DNA from 2 places in the Arthrobacter sp. StoSoilB20 genome. Region 2 is predicted to be linked to the other one. Evidence: predicted binding sites of a transcription regulator. Region 2 holds the regulator's gene; the other holds the start of a gene.
What was found. The regulator Rex, encoded in region 2, represses fermentation and respiration genes when NADH is low (regulators of the CRP and FNR family bind a similar motif). The targets are predictions, from matches to a motif close to CTTGTGAANNNNTTCACAAG.
Positions count from the first base shown of each region.

Region 1: LDN85_RS12750 (glyceraldehyde-3-phosphate dehydrogenase) is a predicted target of Rex. The motif match lies at 2,210-2,229, and genes of this name have one in related genera.

Region 1 is NZ_AP024651.1:2,822,171-2,828,324, forward strand. Features, by position in the region: gene LDN85_RS12740 (HNH endonuclease family protein) at 1-100, opposite strand, end outside; gene LDN85_RS12745 (hypothetical protein) at 217-426, opposite strand; gene LDN85_RS12750 (glyceraldehyde-3-phosphate dehydrogenase) at 501-1,952, opposite strand; RNA gene rnpB (RNase P RNA component class A) at 2,252-2,643, opposite strand; gene LDN85_RS12760 (peroxide stress protein YaaA) at 2,702-3,463, shown strand; gene LDN85_RS12765 (C4-type zinc ribbon domain-containing protein) at 3,495-4,232, opposite strand; gene LDN85_RS12770 (Nif3-like dinuclear metal center hexameric protein) at 4,323-5,252, opposite strand; gene msrA (peptide-methionine (S)-S-oxide reductase MsrA) at 5,388-5,912, shown strand; gene cysK (cysteine synthase A) at 5,979-6,154, shown strand, end outside.
Region 2 is NZ_AP024651.1:3,766,692-3,772,845, forward strand. Features, by position in the region: gene LDN85_RS17100 (YceI family protein) at 1-164, shown strand, start outside; gene LDN85_RS17105 (hypothetical protein) at 355-1,068, shown strand; gene LDN85_RS17110 (hypothetical protein) at 1,344-2,093, shown strand; gene LDN85_RS17115 (redox-sensing transcriptional repressor Rex) at 2,138-2,833, opposite strand; gene LDN85_RS17120 (glutaredoxin family protein) at 2,922-3,176, opposite strand; gene LDN85_RS17125 (HAD-IB family hydrolase) at 3,310-4,158, shown strand; gene LDN85_RS22015 (DUF559 domain-containing protein) at 4,724-5,302, shown strand; gene LDN85_RS17135 (AURKAIP1/COX24 domain-containing protein) at 5,667-5,765, opposite strand; gene LDN85_RS17140 (helix-turn-helix domain-containing protein) at 5,929-6,141, opposite strand.

The DNA.
Region 1 (6,154 bases), 940 kb from region 2:
AGAGTCCGCCCACGACGGTGACGGCAGACAGCGCAAGGATTGTCCATGCTTGCCGGGATCTGCGGCGGGCGCGCTTGTAGGCGGACCAGGTGATACTCAAGGGACTCCATCCAGTGGGGGCAGGCAGGTCCTACGAGCGTAGGACAAGGCCCCGACAGAAAGAGCCGGTTCCACAGTGTGTAGGAGAAGTCACACCGTGAGGGCTGAATTCCGGGTTTATTGCTCGCGCATCACGCGCTGCAAATCCTCTGTTGCTACAGCGAGGAGTCCGCGCAGTTGCTCAACCCGTTGGTCCGGGACGTCACCGGAGGCATTGGCTGCGACAGCCTGATCCAGGAGTTTTTGGGCTTGTTTGTGATTGGCGCGGGCCACATCAAGCGCATGTTCCAGTGTGGTTTCGTGCTCCAGAGTCGATTCGTTTTCCATGAACCCATTTTGGTCAGGTTTCCCGGCCGATGCCAGTGACACAGCCGGGAAACCCGTGAATACTTCCGGAGTGCCTAGGCGCCGGCCGCTTCGAGAACCGCGATCGGAGCCACAACGTCGCGCGCCGGGAACGACGGCGGGTTGACGCCTGCCATCTCCTCCATGACGCGGACTACCTGGCAGGAGTACCCGAACTCGTTGTCGTACCAAACGTAGAGAACGAGGTTCTTGTCGTTGGAGATCGTGGCGAGTCCGTCGACAATGCCGGCGCGGCGTGATCCGACGAAGTCCGTGGAGACAACATCGGGAGAATCGATGTAGTCGATCTGCTTACGCAGATCCGAATGCAGGGACATCTCGCGGAGGAAGTCGTTGACCTCATCGCGCGTGGTGCCCTTTTCAAGGTTCAGGTTCAGGATGGCCATGGAGACATCCGGCGTGGGAACGCGGATGGCATTGCCGGTCAGCTTGCCCTGAAGTTCCGGGAGAGCCTTGGCGACGGCCTTGGCAGCACCGGTTTCGGTGATGACCATGTTCAGCGCAGCGGAACGTCCACGGCGATCGCCCTTGTGGAAGTTGTCGATCAGGTTCTGGTCATTGGTGAACGAGTGCACGGTTTCGACGTGTCCGTGGATGATGCCGAACTTATCGTTGATGGCCTTCAGCACCGGGGTGATGGCGTTGGTGGTGCAGGAAGCAGCGGTGACGATCTTGTCGTCGTCCGCGATATCCCGGTGGTTGATGCCGTGGACAATGTTCTTCAGCTCGCCCTTGCCCGGTGCGGTGAGCAGGACGCGGGCAGCACCCTTGCTTTGCAGGTGCTGGGACAGGCCCTCAGCGTCACGCCAGCGGCCCGTGTTGTCCACCACCAGGGCGTCCTTGATGCCGTAGGCCGTGTAGTCAACCGTGGCGGGGTTGTCCGAGTAGATGACCTGGACCTGCACGCCGTTGGCGGTGATGGTGTTGGCTTCCTCGTCAACGCGGATGGTGCCCTCGAAGGATCCGTGGACGGAGTCGCGGCGCAGCAGGCTGGCGCGCTTGACGAGGTCATTCTCCGCACCCTTGCGTACGACAATCGCGCGGAGCCGCAGGCCGTGTCCGCCACCGGCCTTTTCAATAAGGATGCGGGCCAGGAGGCGGCCGATACGGCCAAAGCCGTAGAGGACGACGTCGGTGCTGGTGCGGTCGTCAGCGCCGCGCTTGCCAACGATCTCAGCAAGCTCTGCACGCAGGTACTCATCCAGGGAGGCGCCATTGCCTTCGGCCCGGAACTTCTCGGTCAGTCGTGCAATATCAATGGCTGCCGCGCCGAGTTCCAGCTCCGACAGGGCGTTCAGCAGGGGGGCGGTCTCTTCGAGCAGGAGCTCGTGGTTGCTCATCCGGCGGGCGAAACGGTGCGCCTTAAGGATGTTCATGGTGGACTTGTTGATCAGGCTGCGGCCGTGAATGCTGGTGACCACGTTGTTTTCCCGGTACAACCGGCCGATCACCGGAATCATGGCCTCGGCGAGGGCCTCCCGGCCCATCCACTTATCAAGACAAGAATCTGACGTCTGGCTCACAGAACTACCTTCCTTGGGTCAACCACATACGTCCTCGTATGCAGATGGCAGCGGCCGCCCGGAGTAGTCCTGCGGCACATGCGCCGGCGGGCTTCGGTCCACCCACAGCGCCTTGAACGAGAGCAAAGAAAATCCGCCGGCTGCGAACGCAGTCCCGGCGGCAGAACATCTACGTTCAGTAACCATTCTAGGGCTGAAGGCGGGAGCGTAGGCCGCCCGGAGGCGTGAAATCACTCACACGCCGCTATTGTGGCGGTCATAAATGGATGGGTCGACCGATACGCCGGGTTCTGTCATCCCTTTCCGTTACCGGAAAAGGAGTGGCGGCCATCCATCTACGAACGCCGTTGCCGACGCCCTCCAGCAGCCTACCCGGACACTCGGGCGGGCAGCCCTCAAACGTGTCCTGTCTGGCCTTGCTCCGGGTGGGGTTTACCTAGCCTCCCCGGTCACCCAGGGAGCTGGTGGTCTCTTACACCACCGTTTCACCCTTACCTGCTGCCGCACGATGAAAACATCGCGCAGCGCAGGCGGTCTGTTCTCTGTGGCACTGGCCTGCGGGTTACCCCGAGTGGGCGTTACCCACCACCCTGCCCTGCGGAGCCCGGACGTTCCTCGAGCCACTTTCGTGACGCGCGACCGCCTGGTCGACCCATCCGCCGTCCAGTCTACCGGCGTTGGGACCGGCCGAAGTCCGGCGGTAATATCGGCTGGTGCTGATTCTGCTTCCGCCTTCCGAAGGCAAGACCCCCGCTGCCAAAGGTCCCGCCATCGAGTGGGAGTCCCTCAGTTTTCCGGAGCTGAATCCTTACCGGGCAAAAGTCCTTGAGGCCCTGGGTACAGTCAGCGCGCACGAGGACGCACTCGCTTTGCTGGGCGTCGGAGCCTCGCTGCGGGACGACGTCGAACGTAATACCCGGCTCAACGCGGAACCGGCAGCGCCGGCGCACCAGGTCTATTCGGGTGTTCTTTACGACGCCTTGGGCTATAACAGCATGACTCCCACGCAGCGGCGCAAGGCCACCGAATCCATCCTGGTGGTCTCAGCCCTGTGGGGCGCCATCGGCTTTGGCGACCACGTGCCCGCCTATCGGCTGTCCATGGGAACGGCACTGCCCGACGTCGGACGCCTCGCCTCATTTTGGAAGCCGCAACTGAACGCTGCACTCGCCACGCGCAGCGAAGGGGAACTCCTGGTCGATTGCCGTTCCAGCACCTACGCCGCGGCCTGGGCTCCCCCGGCGGCGCAGACCGTCAATGTCAATGTCTTCAATGAGGCAAACGGCAAGCGCACCGTGGTCAGCCACTTTGCCAAGCACACACGCGGTGAGTTGGCACGGCACCTGTTGACCAGGCGCGGCAAAGCCCCGTCAACTCCAGGTCAGCTCCTGAAGGCTGCCGGCGAAGTGTGGACTGCGGAACTGGTTGAGGGCACGGCCCGCAAGCCCCACGCGCTGAACATCATCCTGACCTAGCCGGGCATGGGCCGGGAAAGGTGGGGCCCGGTCAGTTCCACTCGGCCGAACGGACCAGGATGACCCCTGAGTCCGGGCAAAAAACGATCTCGTCCTCGGCTGCGGCCTTGACCTCGGCAAGGTCGCCGGGGCTGAGCATCATGCCCGAGCCCTCGGACTTGCCGTGGAACAGGCGCGCAGCACCGACGCCACGCTTGGCAATGGTCTTCTCGTACACTGCCAGCAGCCCGGCATCAAGGGTGTCGGCGAACGCTGCGCGCTGGCCCCGAACCACGGTTTCTTCAGCTGCAATCTCGGCAATGGCTTCATCCAGCTCAGCGCGGATGCTGCCGAAGGAGCCCTGGATGTCATCGACAATCGCCTGCTGGGCGGCCTGACGCTCACGCAGCGTGTCCAGCCGCTCCAGGATCTCAAGTTCAACGTCCTCAAGGTCCGAGCGGCGCTTGTTCAGCGAGGCGATGTCATTTTGAAGTGCCACCAGGTCCTTGGACAGTCCCGTGCCACTGTTAAGCCGCGTTTCGTCACGTTCGATCCGGGTGGCAACCTGCTCCACGTCCGCCTCCGCACGCCGAAGCTCAGCCTCGGCGTCACGGACGGCCACCTTTGCCGCGCCGAGTTCACCATTGGCAACGGTCAGCGCATCCGTGAGGTCCTTGATCCGGGGATCGGTTTCAAAGACCCGCCGACGACCGGCCAGCGATTTAAGCTTGGCATCCAGCCCCTGCAGTTCAAGCAATTTCAGTTGTTCTGCCGGTGCTGCTTTCGCCACGCTTACCTCCGCTTGTCGCTGCCGGGCCTGGGGATCAGTTCCGGCCGGATCAACCCCGTTCTGTTGGGGCTGCCCGTATCCTTCTAGACTCTAGTCCCCGCCGGGAGTGAGTATGAAGTCCCAAGGATCGCTGTTGGTGCTGCTGACGCGGATTTCGACGTCATAGCCTTGGTCCGCTAGGACGTTTCCCAGCGCTTCGGCTGCGGCGGGCAGCCAAAGCCATTCGCTGGCAAAATGCGAAACGTCAATCAGGTAGGGGCGCCCGTTGCTTGCTCCCTCACGGGCTTCCGAGGCCGGATGGTGGCGCATGTCCGCGGTGACATACACGTCGGCGTTGCTGGCACGCACCGCGTCGAACAGGCTGTCTCCGGCCCCACCGCACACGGCGACCCGCCGGACCAGTCCGTCCTTGTCCCCGGCAACGCGGACACCACCGGCCACTGCCGGAAGCATTTCGAAGACCCTCGCCGCAAAGTCGCCGAGGGTGGCGAGTTCCGGCAGGTCGCCCACCCGGCCTATGCCTTCTTCAGGCAAGCCGTTGGCAGCGGGTGTCAGCGGGGACACGTTCTCAAGTCCAAAAGCGTCGGCAAGGACGTCCGAAACTCCTCCGACGGCGGAATCCCCGTTGGTATGGACGGTCAGGAGTCCGGTCCCGGCCTCGATCAACCGGTGGACCGCCAGGCCCTTTGCCGAGGTGGCGGCTACCGAATTCACCCCTTTAAGGAGCAGCGGATGGTGGGTAATCAACAACCCGGCGCCCCACTCAATGGCTTCATCAATAACATCCAACGTGGGGTCCACCGCAAAAAGGACCTTGGTAACGGGAACGTTGGGGCGCCCTACCACCAAGCCCACTTCGTCCCAGTCCTCCGCCAATGACTCAGGCCAGAGTTCCTCAACCGCCAGTAAGACCTGGCCTAGCGTGGGATCACCGCTGGCGGCACCTGTCTGGTCCTCTTCAACTGTTTGGTCATCGTCGACCGAATCCGCATCAGAAATGCCGGTGTTTACTGCTTCCATGCTCTTATTCTTCCCTACTTCGGACCTCCGACGGCGGATGAGGTGGTCCGCTCGCCCGAAGTACCTGCCAGGTGCCGTAATTCTCCCGTAAGGTGAAGCGGGAATCATCAAGCCCTCCCATCCATTGAAGAGAACATGAAAACTTTCGTACTTGGCGGTGGCTGCTTCTGGTGCCTGGACGCCGTTTACCAGAAAACCCGCGGTGTCAGCTCGGTTGTCTCGGGCTACACAGGCGGCCATGTCCGCAACCCCGACTACTACCAGGTCTGTTCCGGAACTACGGGGCATGCCGAAGTGGTGGCAGTAACGTTCGACGAGACCATAGTTCCGCAAGAGGTCATCCTGGACATGTTCTTTGCCCTGCATGACCCCACCACCTTGAACCGGCAGGGTTATGACGTTGGAACCCAGTACAGGTCCTCGATGTTCTACACCACCACGGAAGAAAAGGTGTTGTTCGAGGAGGCCATCGAGCGGGCCCAGGCCCTGTGGTCCGATCCGATTGTGACCGAGGTCAGCAGGCTCCCCGAATTCCATGAGGCCGAGGAAGTCCACCAGAATTACTACGCCAAATTCCCGTACCAGGGATATTGCCAGGTGATTATTAACCCGAAACTGGCAAAGGCCCGGAAATATTACTCTGCATGGCTTACTGCTTAGCGGTGTTTCGATCCGGCTGGTTAGGCTGACCTCAGCATTCCCTCTTCAGAGATAGGCGTAATTTTCATGGCAAGGATCTACGACGACGTCACGCAGCTGGTAGGCCGCACTCCGCTGGTCCGTTTGAACCGGCTCACCGAAGGCCTCGACGCCACGGTTGCGGTCAAGCTCGAGTTCTACAACCCGGCCAACAGCGTCAAGGACCGCATCGGTGTGGCCATCATTGACGCTGCCGAAAAGTC
Region 2 (6,154 bases):
ACCCCTTCGGCAACACCCGCGCCGGCGTCTCCGGCGAAACCACCATCAGCCGCAAGGACTTCGGCCTTACCTGGAACGCAGTGCTCGAAGCCGGTGGCGTCCTGGTCAGCGACAAGGTGGTCATCAACCTGGAACTCGCATTCATCGCACCGGCAGCTGCATAGTCTTAGGGCTTTCCGCACGGTTCCACCACGACGGCGCCACCCACAGTCCCCGCCTTTGGCCGGCTGTGGGTGGCGCCGTTTCGCATATCCGGAAGTCACCCCGCAATTGTTCGGCAAAAAGCCTGTATTCAGCTGCGAGTTGGCTGCGAAGTTCCTATGCAACCTTCAACCTGCGGTCTACAGTGATGCCATGAGTACCCCAGACGAAGCACCACAGCCACAGCAGCCCGGCTCCCAGCCTCCGCAGCCGGGCAATGTTCCTCCTGCGGGTTACCAGCCTCCGCAGGGCTACCAGCCACCCCAGGGTTACCAGCCGCCGTCGCAACCCGGGCAGTATTCACAGCCCAACCAAGGACAGGCCGGCCCGCCCCAGACGGGTCCAGGGCAACCCGGTCCCGGGCAGCCCGGATTCCACTTCGAAATGCCAACCGACGGTCCCCGCAACTTCAACGACGTCATGCCCCAGGGCGGCTTCTCGGGAATGTTCAAGACCCAGGGCCTTCCCACCGAACTGAAGGTTTCCTACTTCATCTGGGTGATCTCCGGGCTCCTGGGCCTGCTGTTTGGACTCATTGGGTTCTTCGCGATCATCGCCCTCTTCGCGTTCGCCCCCGGAGTTGCCGCGATCCTGCTGATCATCCTCATCCTCTCCCTCGCCGTGGCCGCTGCGCAGGTAATTCTGGCCATGAAGATGAAGGAAGGAAAAGAGTGGGCCCGCCTGGCATTGACCGTCGTGGCCGTCATCTCCTTGCTGCTCACCATCTTCAGTGCCGCCAGCGCCGGAGGGTCCAGTACAGGCCTCGGCAGCAACTGGTTCGGCTTCCTCGTCAGCGCGGTAGCCGTGGTGCTGATGTGGCTCCCCAATTCCCAACTCTGGTTCAAGGCAGTCAAGGGTCACGCATAGCGCTGACGCAACTGCCGTCGTCGTTCGCTGAACGGCCACCTGGAGCAGAAGGCCGCGGTAAATCCTCCGGATCGCCGCGGCCTTCATCATGCGCGGCCTTCATCATGAAGGCGTAAGCCAACATGATGATTTTTGCCGTCCGCCGGAAATACCTGCGTGGGATCACCTTCAGCGTCAGACCCGGAAGGTACGGTGGAAGCAGAACCACGCTGGGGGCAGGGTCATTTTGCTGATCCCGGCGGCCGCACCAGCAGTCGAACAAGCAAAGGAATGCCATGAGCAACCCTCCGTACCCGCCGTCAAACCCGGGCGATGCCAACCAGCCCCAGCAGCCGGACACCCAGCCCGCCGCTCCGTCAGCGCCCCAGTACGGCCAGCAGAGCCCCGCAGCACCGCAGTACGGGCAGCCTTCCGCGCCCCAGTACGGCCAGCAGAGCCCGGCAGCACCGCAGTACGGCCAACAGTCTTCTCCCTACGGCCAGGCTCCTGCCGCACCGCAGTACGGGCAGGACACCAACTGGCCCAGCCAGCAGCCCGGCCCCACCGCCGTGCCGCCCATGGTCAACTACGCCTTCTGGATGATCATTGCGGCAGGCATTCTCTCCGCGATCAGCTCGCTGCTGTTGGCTACCACTGGTGCTGACGCCTTTATCAATGCCATGAACCAGCAGGCCGGCCAGCAAGGCACTGAGCTTCCCGAAGGGTCCCTGGAAGGCATGCGGGGCGTGATCGGTGTGAGCGCCATCGTCGGAGCAATCGTGGGCCTTGGCCTCTACGCGCTGGTCGCTTTCCCCGTCCGCAAGGGCAAGAACTGGGCCAGGATCCTCGGCACCGTCTTCGCGGCGATCTCCGTCCTGGGCCTGACCAGCCTGTTCCAGTTCGGCGCCACCTACGGCATCTTGCAGCTCATCGTGATCCTGCTGGGTGTTGCGGCGATCGTCATGCTGTACCTGCCGGCGTCGGCTCCTTATTTCCGCAAGGCGCAGCCGTTCGGCAACACGTACCAGAACCCCTACGGCCGCTAAAGACGCAGCCTTAGACAACCCTGCGGGCGCGGACCCGGCGAAGGCTATACAGCCTGGCCCGGTGTCTGCGCCCGTTGTGCGTGATAGGCCAAAATCTGCAGTTCCGTGGCCATATCCACTTTGCGGAGGTTCACGTGCGGAGGGACCTGCAACAGCACCGGCGCGAAGCTGAGGATGCTCCGGATGCCGGCGGCAATGACGCGGTCGCACACAGCCTGGGCCACGGTCGCCGGCAGCGCCAGCACCACCATGTTGGTATGTGTACGCTCCAGGACCCGCTCAAGTTCGGCGGAGTCGCTGACACGCAGCCAGCCAACTTCATTGCCGATCACCATGGGGTCGGCGTCGAAAATAGCTACAACGTCGAAGCCCCGGGACTCGAACCCGCCATACCTGGCCAGGGCTTTGCCGAGGTTACCGGCGCCAACAATGGCGACCTTCCAGTCATGGGTCAGGCCCAGGGCGGCCGCAATGTGGCGGCTAAGGTATTGGACTTCGTAGCCGACACCGCGTGTCCCATAAGATCCCGCGTAGGAAAGGTCCTTGCGGAGCGTGGACGAACTGACCCCTGAGGCCTCCGCCAACGCCTCCGACGACACCCGCTCCACGCCCTCGGCCAGCAAAGAGTTGAGCGCGCGCAAATAGAGGGTCATCCGGGCCACAGCCGCGGGCGGGATCTGCTTGGCGGCAGGTTCGTTGTCCCCGGTTACAGCTTCCGGGGACGGTTCCAGCGCAGTCACGGTATTCTCCATTGCGTCGCTTTGTTGTTCCACTCTATGACCCCCGGCCGGACTGAACAAAAGCCATTACTTGCGGGTAATCCTGCTTTCAGCCCTCCAGGACCTTCTTCAGGGTGCGGGTCAACCGGTCCTCGTCGATCTTCCAAAAATCACGTTGGATACCATCAACCAGCACTACGGGAATCTCCTCGGCAAAGCGTTCCTGCAACCGGGGATCGTCGTCGATCCGTTGTTCAGTCCATTGCACGCCCAGGCTTGTGGTGACACGCTCGACGGCGGCACGCGCCTCCGTGCACAGGTGGCAGTCAGCTTTGGTGAGGAGGACGACGTCGGGAATAGCCATGCCTCAAAGGTACCGTCCAACCGTCTCTCACATCCCCCACCCACCGGACGCACCCTCTCTCACATCCCCCACCTTCAAGCGGTTCACCCGTGCGCCCCCAACGCGGTTCCCGGCGATTGACTAGACTCAAGACATGCCCGAGGAGAAGAACGCCGCCGTGGTCGCAGATGCCTTGGTGCAGAAGCACACTGTGCAGAAGGACGCCGTGCAGAAGCGCACGGGCGAAGCCGCCTTCTTCGACGTCGACAACACTTTGATGAAGGGTGCAAGCCTCTTCCACGTTGCCCGCAAAATGTACGAACGTAAGGCCTTCACACTTTCGCAAGCGGCTGGATTCGCGTGGAAGCAGTTCAAGTTCGTCATGCGGGGCGAGAACATGGAAGACGTCCACTCTGTCCGCGACTCCGCGCTTACCCTTGCTGCCGGCATCACTGTTGATGACATCAAGGCCCTGGGCGAAGAGGTCTACGACGAAATGATCGAGTCGCGGATCTGGCCGGGGACCAAGGCACTCGCGGAACAGCACCTCAGGGTTGGACGCAAGGTCTGGCTCGTCACGGCTACACCCATAGAGGTAGCCACGGTCATTTCCACCCGGCTCGGACTAACCGGCGCCCTTGGCACCGTGGGTGAAGTGGAAGACGGCATGTATACGGGAAAACTCGTGGGCGACATTCTTCACGGGCCTGCAAAGGCAGTGGCGGTCCAGCTTGTGGCCGACAGGGAGGGCCTGGATCTGGATCACTGCTGGGCCTACAGCGATTCCGCCAACGACATCCCTTTGCTCACCATGGTGGGGCACCCTGTCGTGATCAACCCGGATGCAAAGCTGCGCCGGCATGCTCGTGAGAATAACTGGCCCGTGTACGACTTTCGTTCCGGTCGTCGGGCGGCAACCTTGGGACTGAAAGCCGCAACGGTGGGCGGGGCGGTCTACGGCCTCTGGCGCGGATTTTCACGGTTCCGCGGCCCCCGCATCTGACGCTCGTTCACATCCCCGCGCCACAACCCAAACGCTCACTCACATCCCCCGGGCCACAACCCAAACGCTCGCTCACATCCCCTGCCCCCAACCCAAACGCTCACTCACATCCCCCGGAGGCCCCACCGAGCCTGTGGATAACTTCCGGTGACACAAGCGTTTCTGGGCAAGAATGCCAAGTATGCAGAATGCCATGCCTCTTCCGGCTCACCTCACCAACGCACCATTCACGCTCGAAGAAGCGAAGACGGCAGGTCTGGGGCTAAGAAACCTCTGGAACCGCACCACGGTAGATGGGGTCAGCCGTGGCATTTACCGGCCATCGGATTGGAATTTTGAGCTGTCAGCCGCCGCTAGAACGCTGTCAGCGGTAAGTCCTGGCGCTTGGATTTCCCATGTAACGGCAGCGAGGTTGCAAGGTGCGTGTCTTCCGCCGTGGTTGTCGGACTCCAATGAGCTGCACCTCAGCAAGCCGAGGCAGCTGCCATCTGTGCGGCGCAAGGGAGTAATCGGACATACTGTGGTTGCCTTTGATGACGAAATCGAGTGCGTCGAAGGCATCTGGATGAGTACTCGGTCCCGGACTTGGTTGGATCTGGCAAGGCGCCTGCCGGTCCGCGATCTCATCTGCATGGGCGACGAACTCATCCGCAGGCCCAGACCGGAATTCGAAGAACGAGACACGCCTTTCACCACCCTGGAGGCTCTTCGACAGTTGGTGGACAGACACAAGAACCTGCAGGGCGTTGTCCGCGCAAGGGAAGCTTTGGACCTGATGCGTGTCGGGGCGGATTCTGCGCCCGAGTCGTTGCTTCGCTTGGCGATGCTGGACGCCGGCATTCCCGAACCCGAGCTCCAAGTGCAGCTCCGCCCTAACGACCCGTTCTCGCCGTCGGCAGACTTGGGCTTCCGTGATCGTCGGATAGCAATACAGTACGACGGCGGTCATCACCTTGGGCGGGAACAGATGTTCAGCGATCGGAGACGCGACAAGGCGTTCGAGGCAGCGGGCTGGACCGTCCTCAAATTCGGGAAAGACGATTTGGCGGACAACTTTACGTCCGCCACTCGGCAGATTAAAGGCGCTCTACGATCAGCATGGCAGGATCCCGCGGTTGCTTCGGGCTTTTCCCCGGGGACGTGAGAGAACGTTCGGTCCAAACCCCGGGGGACATGAGAGAACGTCCGGTCCAAACCCCGGGGGACATGAGAGACCGTGCGGCCCAACCCCGGGGGACATGAGAGACCGTCCGGCCCAAACCCGGGGGGACGTGAGAGAAGGACCGGCCCAAACCCCGGGGGATGTGAGAGACCGTCTGGCCCAACCCCGGGGGACATGAGAGACCGTCCGGCCCAACCCCGGGGGACGTGAGAGAGGGACCGGCCCAAACCCCGGGGGACGTGAGAGAACATTTGGTCTAAACCCCGGAGGACGTGAGAGACCGTCCGGATGCAAAAATGCCCGCCACCTCGAAAGGCAGCGGGCATTCACGCTTGATGAAGTATCTCTACTTCTTATTGCGGCGCTGGTGGCGGGTCTTGCGAAGCAGCTTGCGGTGCTTCTTCTTGGCCATACGCTTGCGGCGCTTCTTAATAACTGAACCCACGAAAGTTCCTTACAAACTAGAAGTTCCTGTCTGTTGGAACAGATCCGCGGAAGCAGACAAGTACAACTGACAGATTCTTACATTGACGTAAAACGTTCCTTAACAGAGTACCGCTTCAAAGGGGCACCCTGTGACCACGGTCCGCTGGACGGACCGGGAGGCCTCAGGCGGTCTCGGATTGTCCGTCCACCACAGCACCCTTAAGGTACTGGGCAACGGCCTCTTCAGGAACCCGGAAGGAACGGCCGAACCTGACGGCGGGCATTTCCCCTGAGTGGACCAGGCGGTACACGGTCATTTTGGAAACACGCAGGACGTCGGCCACTTCGGCCACCGTCATGAAACGCGCATTCGAGAAGTTAGTCTCTGCGGACATTTCCCATATTCCT